3 regions of the Bradyrhizobium sp. Ken51 genome follow, and region 2 is predicted to be linked to each of the others. Evidence: predicted binding sites of a transcription regulator. Region 2 holds the regulator's gene; each other region holds the start of a gene.

Region 1 (6,244 bases), on a different contig from region 2:
CGCCGTTCTTGATCGCCATCGAGAGGTCCTGGTGCAGTACGCGGCGATCGCGAATCTGCTGGTCCATCTCCGGCTGGAACAGGCTGATCGTGCCGCGCGATTTCTGCTTGGCGCGGAACAGCGCCGCGCCGGCATTGGCGAGCAGCGAGGCGGCGTCGGCGCCGTTGTGCGGGAAGATCGACATGCCGGTGGTGACACCGGCGCGGACCGGGCGGCCGTCGATCTGGAATTCCTCGGCGATGGCTTTACCGATCTGCTGCGCCAGCGCGAGACCTGCCTCCGGCTGCTTGCCGTCGATGATCAGGCCGAACTCGTCGCCGGACAGGCGCGCCACCACGCCGCCGCGCGCGGAATCTTGGAGCCGCTGGGCCACCTCGACCAGGAGCTTGTCGCCGTGCGCATGACCGAAGACGTCGTTGACCTCCTTGAGGCCGTCGAGATCGACACACAGAACCGCGAACTCTTCGCCGGTGCCCTCGCAGGCCTCGATCATCTGGGTCAAAGCCTGCAGGAAAGCGGCACGGTTCGGCAAATCTGTGAGGCCGTCGTGATAGGCCATGTGCGCCATGCGCGACTCGGTCTGCCGGCGATCGGTGACGTCCTCGTGGGTCTTGATCAGATATTGCGGCTCGCCGGTGTCGCTCAGCACGGTGGCACGGCGGGTGAGGAACAGCCGCAGCCCGTCCTTGGTGGAAATCGGGTGCTCTTCGGTGATCATCCCGCGCTTCTTGATCGCGGCTTCGTCGCGCGCGATGATCAGCTTGGCTTCCTTGGGATTGAAGATGTCGGACGCGGTCAGGCCCGTGGCTTCCTCGCGCCTGCGGTTGAGGATCGTCTCCGCGCTGCGGTTGGCGAGCAGATAGCGACCGTCCTTGACCTGCTCGACGATCAGGGCCACCGGGATGTTGTCGACCACGAGCTCCAAGAACTTCTTCGTGCTCTCCAGCTCCTGCGACAGCGAGCGGCGGTCGGTAATGTCCTCGAACACCACCAGCAGAAATTCAGGCTTGTTGCTCTCGTTGCGAACCACGATCCGGATCGAGGCTACCATGCGCTGGGTCGCGCCGCGCTCGACCTCGAATTCGTTGCGGTACTGGCCGGCGGGCGCGATGAGCGCCGCCCGATCGGTCGCCTCGATGGTGGCCGCCGAATTTGGCCCGAACAGCTCGCGCGCGTTCTTGCCGACAACCTGGTCCCGCGAAAATCCCCAGAAGCGCTCATAGGCGCTATTGGCGAAGATGTAGCGACCATCATCGATGTTCTTCGCGGCCACGCAGGCCGGCACGTGGTCCAGCAATGTTTCCAGGAACTGCTTGGTGGAGGCGAGTTGCCGAGACAGCCTGCGCTGCTCGCTGACGTCCAGATGCGTCGCCACCGAGCCGCCATTGGGCAGCACGAAATACTTCACCAGGATGGCCCGGCCGTCCGGCAGTTCGGTGATCAGGCCGTTGGTGCTTGCCGCTTCCTCGTAAAACTCCTCGTCGGAGGCGCCGCCGAGCACTCCGCGCTTGCGTCGCAGCTCAAGGATGTCATGGCCGGTCATTCCGGCCCAGATGTCCGACCGCATCAGGCCGTAGATATCGAGATAGCGGTCGTTGCAGAAGATGATGCGCCGTTGCGCATCCGTCATCACCACGCCCTGGTTAAGGTTGTTCATCGCGGATGAGACGAAGGCATTGCGCCGCAGCTGCAGGCGCCTGGTCCGGCGCAGCGAGGAATGGATCCACAGCGCGACCGCGACGAGGAACGAGCAGATCACGACGCCGGCGATCAGGGCTTCCCAGATCACGTCGGGATCGAGGTGGCCGAGATAGCTCGGAGGAGTGAAGCTGTCGGAGAGGGCAAAGGCGCGCGCAGGCGCCACCGCTGCGACCAGGCACACGACGGCCTGCACCGCAATCGGAAGCGCGCTGCCCGCGTGCCAGTTCTTCTCAGCCATCAGCCACCCGCGATTTCAACGTCGGATTGTCTGGCCTCGCGGGTTTGGATCGGGTAAACGCCTGTACGCGCAACGGAAAAATGTGGCATCAAATACGGCAATTGCCCTGACATGATAAATGCTTCCTTAACGGAAAACGCCCCCGCGCCGCCGTCCCCAGGCGTGAGGCCATCGTCGCTTCGAACGGACGTCCTGCACAACCATGGATAGGGTCGACTGCGTTGTCATCGGAGCCGGCGTGATCGGGCTCGCGGTGGCTCGAAAGCTGGCGCAGGCCGGGCGCGAGGTGATCGTGCTCGAGGAAGCCGATGCCATCGGCACCATCACCTCCTCGCGCAACAGCGAGGTGATTCATGCCGGCATCTACTACCGCGCCGGAAGCTGGATGGCGCGCATGTGCGTCGACGGCAAGCACGCGCTCTACCGTTACTGTTCCGAGCGCGGCATCCCGCACAGGAATTGCGGCAAGCTGATCGTCGCGACCAATCCGAAAGAGACCGAGAAGCTGCAATCGATCAAGGCGCATGCCGAGGCCAACGGCGTGCTCGACATGCAGCTGCTCGCGGGCGATGCGGCATCTGCGCTGGAGCCGGCGCTCGCCTGCGACGCCGCGCTGCTGTCGCCGTCGACCGGCATCATCGACAGCCACGCCTACATGCTCTCGCTGCGCGGCGAAGCCGAGGACGCGGGCGCGGCCTTCGCGTTTCACACCCCGCTGATCCGTGCCAAGGCAACCGCCGGCGTGATCGAGATCGAGGCGGGCGGCGAAGCGCCGATGACGCTGCAATGCAGCCTCCTCGTCAACGCCGCCGGGCTCTCGGCGACCGCGGTGGCGCGCAACATCGAGGGCATGCCGCTGGAACGGATTCCGACGGCCTACCTCGCCAAGGGAAACTACTTCAGCTGCAATGCCAGGGCGCCGTTCTCGCACCTGATCTATCCGGTGCCAGAGCCCGGTGGCCTAGGGGTGCATCTGACGCTGGACATGGCAGGGCAGGCACGTTTCGGCCCCGACGTCGAGTGGATCGAAACGATCGACTATGAGGTCGATCCGTCGCGCGCCGAACGCTTCTACCCGGCCATCCGCAAATACTGGCCGACGCTGCCTGACGGCGCGCTCATGCCGAGCTATTCGGGCATCCGTCCGAAGATCGTGCCGCCGGCGGTGGCCACGCAGGATTTCTTGATGCAAGGTCCGCGCGATCACGGCGTCGAAGGCCTGATCAATCTGTTCGGCATCGAGTCGCCGGGATTGACGTCATCGCTCGCGATCGCGGATCACGTCGCCGAGCTCGCAAACATCTAGTGTTCTAAAGCGAAGTGGATTGCGGTTGCGCGTGAAGAACCGCGCCCAGACACGAATCTAGAGCCGCGCAAATCCTTGCACGATGCACCTCGCAGCAGGGATGAGCGCAAAGGCTCCCATCCCTGCCAGAAAGGGTACGTTCAACTCTACGCTGTTGCAGGGGTTACTAGTGGAGCGTGTCGCCGTGCCTGAGACGCTCGATCTGGTCCTTGACCATCAACTTCCGGCGCTTCAACTCAACAATTTGCAGGTCGTCTGTTGAAAGGTGCACGAGAGCTTCGTGCAATTCGTTTTCGAGAGTTTTATGCTTCCGTTCCAATTCAACCAGATGTGCCTGAATTGTCATTCGAAACCTCCTCGGTAGGGGGGAACCTTGGATTCGACCGGACAACGAAGTGTACATCACCGATTCGTTCTGTCGATGGGGTATCCGTCGTCGCACTGTCATTTTTGAAAATTCATATGTAACGAAGCGTGAGTAAGGGAACCACGCGGGATAAATCCGTGATATCAATGCGCTTGCGCAACTCGGGAGCGACCGCAGAAATATCTCGCGGGAGATCGACGCGGGACAGCCCGAGATCGCTTGCGATCACGGCGCGCAAGGACGATAGTTTCCACAGGGCATCCACAGCCTTAATCTCACGCCTATCGGTTTTTCGGCCACCGCAGACATGACCAATGAAGATGCGCGCGAACTCGAATCCGAGCTCGCCCGGTTGCACCAGGAACACCGAGATCTCGATGCGGCGATCGATGCACTGCATCAATCGCCCGCCCCCGACCTGTTGCGGTTACAGCGGTTGAAGAAACGCAAACTGTTGTTGCGTGACCGTATCGCGTTCATCGAAGACCAGATCACGCCCGACATCATCGCCTGATCCACAGGTAGAACTTTAGGGCGGCCCCGCCGCACCTGAATCCGCTTGACTCGAAAGGAACAAAATAAGAACATTTGAGCACCAACGCCCCGGAAAACCGTCCAAGGAAAACGCAGATGTCGGCAACCGTCCTTCTCGACAACAGCCATTATGAACAGGCCTGCGATCAGGCGATCGCGATGTGCGACGGCAATCTGCGCAGCACCATCAAGGCGCTAATCATGGCCAACGAATATCTGGAGGCCGAGCTGGAGGAATTGCAGGCGGCGATTTCCGCCGGCTGCATTCCGGAGACCTCGCGCAGCAAGATGCGGAGCAAGAGCAGCGCCGCCTGAGCTGTCAACTATCGGAGCCGACCATGTCCGATGTCACCTACTACGTTGCATTACCCTTCCTCACCGACGAGGACGGATCGCCGGTCGCAGGTGCGGCCGAGGAATGCCAGAGCGTGGCGGCCGCGTTACGGCGCGCCGAGATTATGTCGCACGGCGCCGGCCACACCGGCGCGGTCGCGTTCAGCCGCAGCGGCGATCCCATGACCGGCGAATTCGGTGACGCCAAACTGCTCCGCAGCTTCGGCAACGTACCGAAAGACCTCGGCACGCTGTAATTAGCTGCTGACGAGCCTGATGCGCGGCTCGTGTCGCCGATGGGCCTTGCGCACATACATGGCAGCATCGGCCTCCTCCAGGGCGCGCGCGGCGTCGGACTGCACTCCGAGCAGGGCGACCCCGGCGGAGGCGCCCGCGCTCACGTGCTGGCCGCGAAAGACAAAGGACAATTCGTCGATGGCCTGCTCGAAGGCCGCGGCCTTCGCCTTGGCGTCGGTCTCGCTGAGGTTCCAGAGCAGCAGCGCGAACTCGTCGCCGCCGAGCCGGCCGACCACATCCGAGGCGCGGATCTGCCGCGTCAGCGTGGTGGCAATCGCCTTCAGCACCTCGTCGCCGGCCGCATGGCCGAAGGAATCGTTGATCGGCTTCAGCCGATCGACGTCGAGCACGATAAGGGCGCCGCTGGCGCTGTAGCGCTTCATGTAGGCGACGGCGCGTGCGAGCTCGCGTTCGAAGCCGCGCCGGTTCGGAATTTCGAGCAGGAAGTCGGTGTCGGCGGCCGCCTCCAGCTCCGCGACCCGCCGCAGCGCCCCCTTGAGCTTGCTCCGGAGGTCACGGATGGTCGCGTTGATGGCCGGCTTGATGGTCGCCTTGGCGCCGTCATCGGCAGACGCTTCGCGCCGCGGCGGCCTGCTCGGACGCCGCGCTGGACTCTTGGCGGGACTCTTGGCCGGACTCTTGCCCTGACGCTTGAGAGCAACTTTGGAGCGACCGGCGCCGATTTTCGGGCCCTTTTTGGCCTTCGCAGCGCTCGCCCTTTTCGGTTTCTTCATGGGCATCCTGCTCAATGAAGGCTTGCGGGGATTCACCAAGACAGGATAGTGCATTCCCTTCTCCTTGCCACCGCCTTGCGAGCCACCGGCCGGAACCGCTAATCTGGCCTATCTTCCTGTTTTTCGAGCACAATTGACGTCATGACCGCGCCAATCGCCATCATCATGGGAAGCCAGTCGGACTGGGACACGATGCGGCATACCGCCGACACGCTTGCAGCGCTCGGCGTTGTCACCGACACCCGCATCGTTTCGGCACACCGCACCCCCGACCGGCTGTTTGCGTTCGCCAAGGGCGCCAAGACGGCTGGTTACAAGGTCATCATCGCCGGCGCGGGTGGCGCAGCCCATCTGCCCGGCATGGCGGCGGCGCTCACGGAACTGCCCGTGTTCGGCGTTCCCATCGAATCCCGGACGCTCAAGGGCATCGATTCGCTCTATTCGATTGTCCAGATGCCCGCAGGCATCCCGGTTGGCACCCTCGCCATCGGCAAGGCCGGCGCCATCAATGCGGCGCTGCTGGCGGCAGCCGTGCTGGCCTTGTCCGACCCGGCCTTGTCCGACCGCCTCGCCGCCTGGCGCAAGGCGCAGACCGAGGCCGTTGCCGAGCGCCCGGAGGACAAGGCGTGACTGACGCAAAGCAGTTGAAGCTGAAACCCGGCGACACCATTGGCATCCTCGGCGGCGGACAATTAGGGCGGATGCTGGCGATGGCGGCGGCCCGGCTCGGCCTG
Region 2 (6,244 bases):
GTCGGGGCCCTGGTCGATCGTCATGGCGAGATGACCGTGGCCCAGCAGCGCGCCGGAATCTTTTGCATCCCCGAGGCGCGCGGCGTCGTAGCGGGCATAGGCGCGCAGGCGATCCGGCGCCTGGTAGTCCACGACCAGGAACGACACCGGACCGTCGGTCTGGGCCTGGAGGATGAAGCGGCCCTCGAATTTCAGCGAGGAGCCGAGCAGCGTAGTCAGCACGATGGCCTCGCCGAGCAGCTTGCCGACCGGCGCGGGATAATCGTGCCTGGTCAGGATCTCGTCGAGCGCCGAACCAAGCCGCACCAGGCGACCGCGCACGTCGAGCGCGTCGACCTCGTAGGGCAGCACGGCGTCATCGATCGGAACTGCGGATGGCGCGCGAACCGGGCCTTCGGGCCCGGTTTTCATGTCTGGGGATTGGGAAACCATGGCGCTTTATCTGGGGTCGGAAGGCGGAATTGGAAGGGGGGCGGGCTGAGTGTTCCAGGCAACGATTGGATCGCAAACAAGCGCGGCACACTCAGTGTCGTCCTGGCTTTCGCCAGGACGACGATCCAAACCTGCTTCATCGGCCGCGTTACTTCACCGCGTCGAAGCACCAGGCCAGAATGCCCTTCTGTGCGTGCAGGCGGTTTTCGGCCTCGTCGAACACGACGGATTGCGGACCGTCGATCACCTCGTCGGTGACTTCCTCGCCGCGATGGGCGGGCAGGCAGTGCATGAACAGCGCATCGGGCTTGGCCAGCGACATCAGCTGGGCATTGACCTGATATGGCTTGAGCACGTTATGGCGGTGCTCGCCTTCCTTGTCGCCCATCGACACCCAGGTGTCGGTTACGACACAATCGGCGCCGCGCACGGCCGCTTCGGCATCCGTACCGAGCATGATCGGCGCGCCGGTCGCCTTGATGAAGTCGCGCATCGCCTTTTTCGGCGCGAGCTCCGGCGGCGTCGCGACATTGAGCTGGAACTTGAAGCGCTCGGCGGCGTGCGCCCAGGACGCCAGCACGTTGTTGTCGTCGCCGGTCCAGGCCACGGTCCTGCCCTCGATCGGGCCGCGATGTTCCTCATACGTCATGAGGTCGGCCATCACCTGGCAGGGATGCGAGCGCCGCGTCAGGCCGTTGATGACGGGTACGGTGGCGTTCGCCGCAAGCTCCAGCAGGGCATCGTGATTAAGGATGCGGATCATGATGGCATCGACATAGCGCGACAGCACGCGCGCGGTGTCGGCGATGGTCTCGCCGCGGCCGAGCTGCATCTCGGCGCCGGTGAGCATGATGGGCTCGCCGCCGAGCTGGCGCATGGCGACGTCGAAAGACACCCGCGTCCGTGTCGAGGGGCGCTCGAAGATCATCGCCAGCGTCTTGCCTTCGAGCGGCCTGACCGGCTGATGCGCCTTCTGCTTCGCCTTCATCGCGGTGGACGCGGCCAGCATGCGCTTGAGCTCCAACAGCGGCAGCTCGTTGATATCGAGGAAGTGCTTCGGTGTTTTCTTGGGTGTTTTGTCGGGCGACTTGTTCATCAGCTTGCCGCCCGCTTGTTGCCGGACAACGCCGTGCAGGCGCGCTCGAGCCGCCCGACGCTGTCCTCGATCTCGGCTTCGGTGACGATCAAAGGAGGCAGGAAACGCACGACATTGTCGCCGGCGCCGACGGTGAGCAGCTTTTCAGCGCGCAAGGCGGCAACGAGATCGCCTGAAGGCACCACGGCCTTGATGCCGATCAGGAGGCCCTCGCCGCGCACTTCGCTGACGACATCGCCATGACGGTCGATCACGGAGGCGAGCTTCTGCTTGAGCAGCAGCGACATCCTCTGCACGTGGTCGAAGAAGCCGGGCTTGAGCATGACGTCGAGCACGGCGTTTGCCGCCGCGATCGCGAGCGGGTTGCCGCCGAAGGTCGAGCCGTGGGAGCCGGGCCCCATGCCGGCAGCCGCGTCTGCAGTCGCGAGCACCGCGCCGATCGGGAAGCCGCCGCCGAGCGCCTTAGCCAGCGACATCACGTCGGGGGTGACGCCGGTGCGACGATGCGCGAACAGATCGCCGGTGCGGCCCATGCCGGTCTGCACCTCGTCGAAGGCGAGCAGCAGGCCCTTGTCGTCGCAGAGCTGGCGCAACGCCCTGAGGAAGGCGGGCGTTGCCGAACGCACGCCGCCCTCGCCCTGGATCGGCTCGATCAGGATGCCGGCGGTGTGCGGACCGATCGCCTTTTTCACGGCCTCGATATCGCCATGCGCAACCTGGTCGAAGCCCTCCATCGGAGGGCCGAAACCTTCGAGATATTTTGCCGAACCCGTCGCAGCCAGCGTCGCCAGCGTGCGGCCGTGGAAGGCGCCTTCGAACGTGATGATGCGATAGCGCTCCGGATGCCCGTTGGAGAAGTGATGATGGCGGACCAGCTTGATCACACCTTCCAGCGCCTCGGCGCCGGAATTACAGAAGAACACGAAGTCCGCGAAACTTTCATTGCACAGGCGCGCGGCGAGCTTTTCGCCGTCCGGGCTCTGGAACAGGTTCGACATGTGCCAGAGCTTAGCGGCCTGCTCCTGCAACGCCGCGACCAGCGCCGGATGGGCATGACCGAGCGCATTCACCGCCACCCCGGAGGTGAAATCGAGATAGCGCTCGCCATTGGTCGCGATCAGCCAGCAGCCTTCGCCACGCTCGAAACCGAGGTCGGACCTGGCGAAAACGGGGAGCAAATGCGGCGCTACGCTGTTAGTCATGACGATCACTTGAATGTTGCGGACGGTGTGCGTGCATTGCGCAACGCACCATCGACCGGCCCGGAAAACGAAACGTGCCGCCTCTTGAGGGCGGCACGCACGACTATCTTAGGCCCGGTGAAACCGGTGTCAATGCCGCCCGGAAAGCCTCGCGAAACGCTGGATCCGTAGTCTTGCGGTGCCGATTTTGCGGGATTTCACCACGGAACATGTGGAAGCGAGTCGGCGGACTCTTGCGCGGGAGTCACGCCATATTGTAGCGTTTGGATTGTCAGATACGACATCTCGTGCAGTGGTTCTGATCTCTAAGTCCTTATGTACCGGCGTAAACGTTCGGGCGTTCTAGTCACGCCCGGCGAGCCTTAAGGGATTCTGGCGGCACGGGTTTTTGAAGGCTTAGGCATTCGCTGCGAGGCCCCAGGATGGCTGGCGCGCAGCGAGGGAAAGGGTGCAATGACGGTTTTGACCTGGTCCGATGATCGCGTCGAGCAGCTGAAAAAGCTCTGGGAGGCCGGACTTTCGGCCAGCCAGATCGCGGCGGAGCTCGGCAATGTGACCCGCAATGCCGTGATCGGCAAAGTGCACAGGCTCGGCCTTTCGGGCCGCGCCAAGAGCCCGTCATCGGCAGCGCCCCGGCCGCGCAAGGCGCGCCCCGCGCAGCACATGATGCGGGTGAGCCGCCCGATCTCGCGCGGCAACACCGCGCTGGCGCAGGCCTTCGAGGTCGAGGCTGAGCCGGATCCGGTCACCTACGACAACGTGGTGCCGATGAGCCAGAGGCTGTCGCTGCTGGAATTGAACGAGGCGACCTGCCACTGGCCGGTCGGCGATCCCTCGAGCCCGGACTTCTTCTTCTGCGGTGGCCGGGCGCTGTCCGGCCTGCCCTATTGCGCCCAGCACTCGCGCGTTGCCTACCAGCCGGCGTCCGATCGGCGCCGCGCACCGGTGAAGCCGGGTCCGCGGTAAGTCAGTTTCGATTTCAGGATCGAGCCGTGACGCGATGACGGCTCAAAAATAATGAATGTCGTCCCGGCGAAGGCCGGGACCCATACTCCGAGCACGTAGTTGTTGTGCGAAAGGGTAACTCCGAGTCTTCGCCAAACCGCGCCCTGTGGTTATGGATCCCGGCCTTCGCCGGGACGACATCGGAGATTGTGGCGGCAGCGCTAGATCACCTGCCAACATCACACCGCAAAATCTCCTACACCTGCTCCGCCTTGGCAAACCGATCATCCAGCGCGTAGCCGGCGCCGCGGACGGTGCGGATCGGGTCCTGCTCGCGGCCGAGGTTGAGCAGCTTGCGCAGGCGGCCGATATGTACGTCGACGGTCCGCTCGTCGATATAGATGTCGCGGCCCCAGACGCTGTCGAGCAATTGCTCGCGCGAGAACACCCGGCCCGGATGCTCCAGGAAGAACTCCAGCAGGCGATATTCGGTCGGACCGAGATCGATCGGCCGACCCGAGCGCGCCACGCGGCGCTTGTCGCGGTCGAGCTCAATGTCGCCAAAAGCAAGTACGGTGGCGAGCCGCTCGGGGCTCGCGCGCCGCAGCAGGCCTTTCACGCGCGCCAGCAGCTCCGGCACCGAGAACGGCTTGACGATGTAATCGTCGGCGCCGGTCGCAAGACCCCGCACCCGCTCGCTCTCCTCGCCGCGCGCGGTGAGCATGATGATCGGGAGCTGCTTGGTCTCGGGACGGGTGCGAAGCCGCCGGCACAATTCGATGCCTGACAGGCCCGGCAGCATCCAGTCGAGCACGATCAGATCGGGGATGTGCTCCTTGAGGCGGGTGTCGGCGTCGTCGCCGCGCATCACCGTCTCGACGTCATAGCCATCGCCTTCGAGGTTGTAGCGGAGAAGCTCGGTCAGAGCTTCCTCGTCCTCAACCACCATAATGCGTGCGCCCATCGGGTCGTCGCTCCTTAAGTCTTCAGGTGTTCGGTACCGTGTTGGCGAAGGTCGTCATGTCGCCCTTCGGCCGCTTGTCGGTGATCGCCTGGCCCTCGATCATGTAGAACACGGTCTCGGCGATGTTGGTGGCGTGGTCGCCGATCCGCTCGATGTTCTTGGCGCAGAACATCAGGTGAATACAGAACGAGATATTGCGCGGATCCTCCATCATGTAGGTGAGGAGCTCGCGGAACAGCGAGGTGCAGATGGCGTCGACCTCCTCGTCGCCCTTCCACACCGCCATCGCCGCCGGGAGATCATGCGCGGCATAGGCGTCCAGCACCGACTTGACCTGCTGCTGCACGAGGTCGGTCATGTGCTCGAGGCCGCGGAACAGCTTGAGCGGATGGAAGTCCGTCTCCAGCGCGGCGACGCGCTTGCCCATGTTCTTGGCGAGGTCGCCGATGCGCTCGAGATCGGTCGCGACGCGCATGGCGCCGACGATCTCGCGCAAATCGACCGCCATCGGCTGACGGCGGGCGATGGTGAGCACCGCACGCTCCTCGATGCGCTTCTGCAGCGCGTCCAGCTCGGTGTCGATGGCGACGACACGCTGGCCGAGCGGGACGTCGCGGCGGATCAGCGCGTCGACGGACTCGACGATCATGCGCTCGGCGATGCCACCCATCTCGGCGACCAGGCGGGTGAGTTCCTGGAGGTCGGTATCGAAGGCCTTTGCGGTATGTTCAGAACCCATGTCGCGTCTCCTAGCCGAACCGGCCGGTGATGTAATCCTGCGTGCGCCGGTCGGTCGGCGACGTGAAGATCTTGCTGGTGTCGTCGAACTCGATCAGCTCGCCGAGATACATGAAGGCGGTCTTGTCGGAGACGCGCGCCGCCTGCTGCATGTTGTGAGTGACGATCGCGATCGTGTAATCCTCGGATAGCTCCTGGATCAGCTCCTCGACCTTGGCGGTCGAGATCGGGTCGAGCGCCGAGCAGGGTTCGTCGAACAAGATCACCTCGGGCCTCACCGCGACGGTGCGGGCGATGCAGAGGCGCTGCTGCTGGCCGCCGGAGAGCGACAGGCCGGAGGCGTTGAGCTTGTCCTTGACCTCGTTCCACAGCGCGCCGCCGCGCAGCGCCTTTTCGACGCGGCCGTCCATCTCGGACTTCGAGATCTTCTCATAGAGACGGATGCCGAACGCGATGTTCTCGTAGATCGTCATCGGGAACGGCGTCGGCTTCTGGAACACCATACCGACGCGGGCGCGCAGCAAATTGAGGTCCAGCTTGCCGTCCAGGATGTTGGTCTGATCGAGCATGAGCTGACCGGTGGCGCGCTGGCCGGGATAGAGGTCGTACATCCGGTTGAAGATGCGCAGCAGGGTCGACTTGCCGCAGCCCGACGGACCGATGAACGCCGTGACGCGGTTGGCGCCGAGCGTCAGGTTGATGTTCTTCAGCGCGTGGTGCTCGCCGTAATAGAAATTCAGGTTGCGTACGGTCACCTTGGGCGGCGCCTCCGGCAGCACCGGCGCGTGGGGCAGCCCACCGGCCGCGCTCATCGATACGGAAAGATCACTCATTTTGCGGTCCTCTCGGCGCCAAGGATGCGCGCGC
Region 3 (6,244 bases), on a different contig from region 2:
GTGGCCGGTCCGCCGCGCCCCAAGCGCAAGGAGGGCGGCGCCTGATCAGGGCCGCCCTTTCCGGACGGTCAACTCGCGCCAAACGCCTTGAAGGTGATGATGGTGAGGGTGTCCTGGATCCCGGGCAGCACCTGCACCTTCTCGTTGACGAAGTGGCCGATATCGGTGTCGTTGTCGACGTAGAACTTCACAAGCAGGTCGTATTGACCGGCCGTGGAATAGATCTCGGAGGCGATCTCGGCTTCGGCAAGCGCATTGGCGACCACATAGGATTGGCCGAGCTTGCATTTGATCTGGACGAAAAAGGGAACCATCGCGGTCACTCCGAAAGCATATCTGGCGGCTAATAGGCCAAACCCGGTCGGATTTAGCAAGCGAACTTGCTGGGCTGGCGGAGGCGCGCTAGGACGGGCCATGGCTTCGAAAACGCTGAAAGTCGCCCCATGACGACGCCTGTCGCGCTGACCATTGCCGGCTCCGATTCGAGCGGCGGCGCCGGCATCCAGGCCGACCTGAAGACCTTTGCCGCTCTCGGCGTTTTTGGCGCTTCCGCCATCACGGCGCTGACGGCGCAGAACACGCGCGGCGTCACCGGCATTCACGCGGTGCCCGCCGAATTCGTCACCGCGCAGATCGACGCGGTGTTTTCCGATCTCGAGGTCGGCGCGGTCAAGATCGGGATGGTGGCGCAAGCCGCCAGCATCGATGCGATCGCGGCCGCGCTGTCGCGCTGGGCGCCCCGGCATATCGTGCTCGATCCCGTGATGGTGGCGACATCGGGCGATCGCCTGCTCGCGTCCGAAGCCGTCGACGCCCTGCGCATCAAACTGTTGCCGCTGGCCTCGGTGATCACACCCAATCTGCCCGAGGCCGCGGCTCTGCTCGGCGAGCCGGTCGCGGCCAGCGAGGCCGAGATCGAGAGCCAGGGGCGCCGGCTGCTGGCGCTCGGCTGCCGTGCGGTCCTGATCAAGGGCGGGCACGGCGAGGGCGCCGAGAGCATCGACTATCTCGTCGATGCCAGCAACACGATCGCGCTCGCCGCGCCGCGCGTTGCCACTCGCAACACCCATGGCACCGGCTGCTCGCTGTCCTCGGCGGTCGCCGCGGGGCTCGCCAGAGGCGAGGATCTCAAGCGCGCCGTGCGCAACGCCAAGGCCTGGATCAGCGCGGCGATCGGGGCCGCCGACCGCTTCAGCGTGGGCCACGGCCACGGCCCGATCCATCATTTCCACAAATTTTACTGAACGCCGCTCGCGAGCGCGTCGCAGTCAACCCCATCCCGCGATGCAGTTCCGGGTTCTTGCGGAGGCTGCTGCGACGCCATGTCGCCTGATTGTCGCATGCGACTGATATTCGCGGGGTGAGTGAGGCAAGCGCGATTCGTATCCGAAGGTGCCTCAAAGTTTCAATTAGTCATCCCCCTGTCACGGGACATTGTTACAGGCTGGCGCATGGGAAGTTACGATGTGAGTGACGAGAGCCCGGAGCGGCGCTTTCGCACGTTGTTCATCTCCGACGTTCATCTCGGAGCCCGCGGTTCTCAAGCCGACCTTCTGCTCGATTTCCTGCGTTTCCATGATGCCGACACGATCTATCTCGTCGGCGACATCGTCGACGGCTGGGCGCTGAAATCGAGCTGGCATTGGCCGCAATCGCATAACGACCTCGTCCAGAAGCTTCTGCGCAAGGCGCGCAAGGGCGCCAAGGTCATCTACATTCCCGGCAATCACGACGAGTTCCTGCGCAACTATTACGGCACGCATTTCGGCGGCATCGACGTGGTCGAGAACACCGTTCACACCGGCGCGGACGGCAAGCGCTATCTCGTCATCCACGGCGACATCTTCGACCTCGTGGTGCAGAACGCACGCTGGCTCGCCCATCTCGGCGACAAGGCCTACGACTTCGCGATCCAGCTCAATCGCTTCGTTAACTTCTTCCGGCGCATGTTCAAGGTGCCCTATTGGTCGCTGTCGCAATGGGCCAAGCAGAAGGTCAAGAACGCGGTCAACTATATCGGCGCGTTCGAGCAGGCGCTCGCCGCCGAAGCGCGGCGCCACGACGCCGACGGCGTGATCTGCGGCCACATCCATTACGCGGTGATCCGCGACGAGGGCGGCATCCGCTACATGAATTGCGGCGACTGGGTCGAGAGCTGCACGGCGCTGGTCGAGCACGATGACGGCCGTTTCGAGATCATCACCTGGGCGGACCAGGCCGAGAAGCCGGCACAGGTCCCGCAGGTTGCAGCCAGAGCTGCATGACAAAGGCAGCCTGATGCGCATCCTGGTCGCGACCGACGCCTGGCACCCGCAAGTCAACGGTGTGGTTCGGACGCTGACCAAGCTTGCTGACGCCGCCAAAAGCCTCAGCGTCGAATTCTCGTTCCTGACGCCGCAATCGTTCCGCACCTTTGCGATGCCGAGCTATCGTGACGTGCGGCTGGCCATGCCGCGGCCGGGTAGAATCGCGAAGCTGATCGAAGAGGCGCGCCCGGACAGCATCCACATCGCGACGGAGGGTCCGATCGGCTTGATGGTCCGCCGCTATTGCCGCCAGCGCAAGCTGCCCTTCACGACCAGCTTCCACACCCGCTTTCCCGAATATGTCCGTGCCCGCGTGCCGGTGCCGGGCTCGCTGATCTGGCGGGCGCTGCGCCGATTCCACAGCCCCAGCCGCGCCGTGATGGCGGCAACGCCGGCGCTCGCCAGCGAGCTGACCGAGCGCGGCTTCGACAATGTCGTGCTGTGGCCGCGCGGCGTCGACACCGATTTGTTCCATCCCCGCGCGATTGATCTCTGCCTGCCCGCGCCGGTGTTCCTCTCGGTCGGCCGGGTCGCGGTGGAGAAGAATCTCGAGGCGTTCCTCGACCTCGACCTGCCCGGCACCAAGGTGATCGTCGGCGACGGTCCGGCGCGTGTCGCGCTCGAGGAGGCCTATCCGGACGCGATCTTCCTTGGCGAAAAGCACGGCGAGGAACTGGCGGACATTTACGCGGCCGCCGACGTCTTCGTGTTTCCGAGCAAGACCGATACGTTCGGCTTGGTTCTGCTCGAAGCGCTGGCGAGCGGCCTCCCGGTCGCGGCGTTTCCAGTGAAGGGCCCCCGCGACGTGATCGGCGATGCGCCGGTCGGCGCACTCGATCACGATCTGCGCAGCGCCTGCTTCGCCGCGCTGGACATCTCCCGGCAGGACTGTGTCGAATTCGCCGCCAACTACACCTGGGAGGCCTCGGCGCGGGCTTTTATCGACAGCATTTTGGCGGTCGGTGCGGTGCTGCCCGGCCAGAACGGGGCGGAGCCGGCGCGATTCGTCGCCTGAGAGCCCAAAATCCTCGCGCGGAGATGCCTTGCCCGCGCCTCATCCGCCGCGATAACATCGGGCATGACAGAACAGCTCCTCCCGATCGGCCCTGCCGATATCGATGCCGCAGCACGCGTGATCGCGCCGTTCGCCGTCCGCACCCCGCTGTTGTCCTTTCCCGTGCTCAACGAGCGTGTCGGCGCAAAGGTCTATCTCAAGCCGGAGATGCTCCAGCGCACCGGCTCGTTCAAGTTCCGCGGTGCCTTCAACAAGGTCGCCTCGATCCCGCAGGACAAGCGCGCCGGCGGCGTGGTCGCGTTCTCCTCCGGCAACCACGCCCAGGGCGTGGCGGCGGCGGCAAAGATCCTCGACATGCAGGCGACCATCGTGATGCCGGCGGATGCGCCGTTGTCGAAGCGCGAGCGTACCAAATCCTACGGTGCCGAGGTCGTGCTGTACGACCGCGACCGCGATGACCGAGAGGCGATCTCGCGCGGCATCGCCGAGAAGCGCGGCGCGACGCTGGTCAGGCCCTATGACGATCCCTTCGTGATCGCCGGCCAAGGCACCGCCGGTCGCGAGATCGCCGAGGACATGGCGGCGCTTGGTATCGCCCCAGACATCGTGGTGGCCCCGGCCTCCGGCGGCGGCCTGATCGCAGGCGTCGCGACGGCCGTGAAAGCACGGTACCCGCTGGCTCAAATCGTCGTGGCCGAACCCGAGTCGTTCGACGATCACGGCCTTTCGCTGACCGCAGGTCATCGCGAACCGCACGGGCCAGCAGGCCGCACCATCTGCGATGCGCTGATGGCCTTGATCCCCGGCGAGATGACGTTCGCGATCAACAGCAAGCTGCTCGCGCGCGGCGTGACCGCCTCAGACAAGGAAGTCGGCGCTGCCGTCGCCTTTGCCTATCGCGAGCTGAAGCTCGTGGTGGAGCCGGGTGGCGCCGTGGGTCTTGCCGCGCTGCTTGCGGGGCGACTTGATGTTGCCGGCAAGAACGTCGTCATCGTGCTCTCCGGCGGCAATGTCGATGCCGATTTGTTTGCGGAGCTGGTGGCCTGATATTCTAATCTTCTGACGTGAAGAGGGGCAGAGCGTCACCGCTCTGCCCTTTGTTGTGTGTGGCCGACCGCAATCAGTGCATGAAGCCGCGGTGGTTGTTGCCGCCGTTACCGCCTTGGCTCTGGTTCATCGACTGGCGGAAGTTGTTGCTGCCGTTGTTGACGATGCGGTTGGTCGTGTTGAACTGCGGGCGGTTGTTGTTCTGCACCTGCACCTTGTTCACCGGGTTGTTGTTGATCTTCGCGCCGTTGTTGATGCGGATCGGGTTGTTCTGCGTCTGAACGTTGACGGGCTTTGCATCGATGGTCGTGCCGCCCTTGCCGACATTCACCGGCATGCTCACGATCTTGCCAGGACGGCCATTGACAGTGCCGGCATTGCTGCCGCCATTCGGCGTCTTATTGGTCGCAGGCAGCGTCACGATCTTGCCGATGCCGCCCTTGGTGGTCGTGGTGTTGGTCGGCGCGGGCAAGGTCACGATCTTGCCCGGGGTCTGTGACGGCGTGCCGTTCTGCTGGTTGTTGCCCGCGGGCAGGTTGATGATCTGGCCGCCGTTGCCGAGCTTGCCGATGCCGTTGTTGTCGCCCAACTTCTGCACGATCGGCAAATTGCCGTTCACTTGCGCGCCCCCGTTACCCTGCTGCAGCGGCATGTATTTGGGCTGGCCGAGATTGCCGATCTTGAAGGTCGGGGCGATATTCTGCGGCGCCAGGAACTTGGTCGCCTGCATCAAGGGGATCTGCTTAGGCTGCATCTGGAGCTTCAGCGCGACCTGCGCATAGGGCGTGTTGCCGTAGCTGTCGTAGAAGTTCTTGTAGGCGACCGGCGAGTTCGCGAGCACCGTCTTGTGCCAGGCCTGCGTGAGCAGCAGGTTGTTGAGCAGCCAGCGGACGTGATCGCACAGCGGGTCGTGCGGATACATCGTGATGAACTCCTGATAGTACTCCGGCCGGGCTTCGGACACGACGTAGTCATAGGCCTGGCGGGTCGAGCGGCTCGGCAGGTTGGAGGCCATCTGCACGACGGGCGCATTCACCGGCGCGCGGTTGGCGGCAACGGCGGTGTCGCCGAAGAAGGTGAAGTCGGATGTCAGCGACGAGCTCTCCCACGGGATCTGCGCGCCGCTGGTGGTCTGGTTGACTTCGAGGCGCACGCGCTTGAACAGCTGCTCGATCGGCACGTTGGGCTCGCGCGCGACGTTCAGGAAGGCCTGCGTGTAGGGGCTGTGACCGCCGGTGCCGTCCTGCGCTTCCGCGCCCGGGGCGGTGGAATAGCCGACGATCGAACCGTTCGGCGCATCGACGATGGCCAAGCCGCGGCCGGCATCATTCACGTTCGGGAACGGGTTGTTGCGGCAGGCGTCGAGGATGACGATGCGCATGCGGCTCGGGATCGTCTCCAGCGTCGACATCACGTCGACCAAGCGGACGGAATTGCTGACGAGCTCGGTCTGGCTCGAGACCTTGGCGTCGACGGGAACGAGATAGTTCTCGCCGGCGAGCTGCACGCCGTGACCGGCGTAGTAGACCATGGCCACCGTGTTCGGACCGCGCGCTGACACTTTGGCGGAGAAGTCCTGCACCACGCGAAGCATGTCGTTCTGGGTCAGGTCGGTCGCGGCGACCACTTCGAAGCCGGCGGAGTTCAGGAACTTCGCCATGGACTCCGCGTCATTGTCGGGATTGGCGAGCTGCGGCGCGTTCTGATAGTTCGAATTGCCGATCACCAGCGCCACCCGCTGTTCCGGACCTTGCAGCGCGGTGGGGGCCGGCTCGACCGGGGCGACTTGCGCGGAAACAGGGCCGCAGGCAAAGCCGAACAGGCTTCCCAGCAGGCTGGCGGTCATCAGGAAAGGTTTTAGGCGGAACATGGCGTG

The links. The regulator PhoB, encoded in region 2, activates phosphate uptake and scavenging genes when phosphate is short. The targets are predictions, from matches to a motif close to TGTCATNNANCTGTCAT.
Region 1: a site for PhoB is predicted at 3,677-3,693, ahead of AC0L27_RS24385 (YdcH family protein). Genes of this name have one in related genera too.
Region 3: a site for PhoB is predicted at 1,412-1,428, ahead of AC0L27_RS33720 (UDP-2,3-diacylglucosamine diphosphatase). Genes of this name have one in related genera too.

The regions. Positions count from the first base shown of each region.
Region 1 is NZ_JBVVPB010000015.1:104,923-111,166, forward strand. Features, by position in the region: gene AC0L27_RS24375 (EAL domain-containing protein) at 1-1,939, opposite strand, end outside; gene AC0L27_RS24380 (NAD(P)/FAD-dependent oxidoreductase) at 2,142-3,245, shown strand; gene AC0L27_RS24385 (YdcH family protein) at 3,412-3,591, opposite strand; gene AC0L27_RS24390 (YdcH family protein) at 3,920-4,126, shown strand; gene AC0L27_RS24395 (hypothetical protein) at 4,243-4,461, shown strand; gene AC0L27_RS24400 (hypothetical protein) at 4,485-4,736, shown strand; gene AC0L27_RS24405 (GGDEF domain-containing protein) at 4,737-5,510, opposite strand; gene purE (5-(carboxyamino)imidazole ribonucleotide mutase) at 5,652-6,140, shown strand; gene AC0L27_RS24415 (5-(carboxyamino)imidazole ribonucleotide synthase) at 6,137-6,244, shown strand, end outside.
Region 2 is NZ_JBVVPB010000023.1:92,289-98,532, forward strand. Features, by position in the region: gene AC0L27_RS30240 (Hsp33 family molecular chaperone) at 1-432, opposite strand, end outside; gene argF (ornithine carbamoyltransferase) at 581-1,528, opposite strand; gene AC0L27_RS30250 (aspartate aminotransferase family protein) at 1,528-2,730, opposite strand; gene AC0L27_RS30255 (GcrA family cell cycle regulator) at 3,184-3,696, shown strand; gene phoB (phosphate regulon transcriptional regulator PhoB) at 3,932-4,639, opposite strand; gene phoU (phosphate signaling complex protein PhoU) at 4,662-5,378, opposite strand; gene pstB (phosphate ABC transporter ATP-binding protein PstB) at 5,389-6,210, opposite strand; gene pstA (phosphate ABC transporter permease PstA) at 6,207-6,244, opposite strand, start outside.
Region 3 is NZ_JBVVPB010000031.1:11,604-17,847, forward strand. Features, by position in the region: gene AC0L27_RS33705 (c-type cytochrome) at 1-45, shown strand, start outside; gene AC0L27_RS33710 (Lrp/AsnC ligand binding domain-containing protein) at 69-314, opposite strand; gene thiD (bifunctional hydroxymethylpyrimidine kinase/phosphomethylpyrimidine kinase) at 444-1,244, shown strand; gene AC0L27_RS33720 (UDP-2,3-diacylglucosamine diphosphatase) at 1,452-2,264, shown strand; gene AC0L27_RS33725 (glycosyltransferase family 4 protein) at 2,278-3,321, shown strand; gene AC0L27_RS33730 (threonine/serine dehydratase) at 3,385-4,368, shown strand; gene AC0L27_RS33735 (caspase family protein) at 4,442-6,238, opposite strand.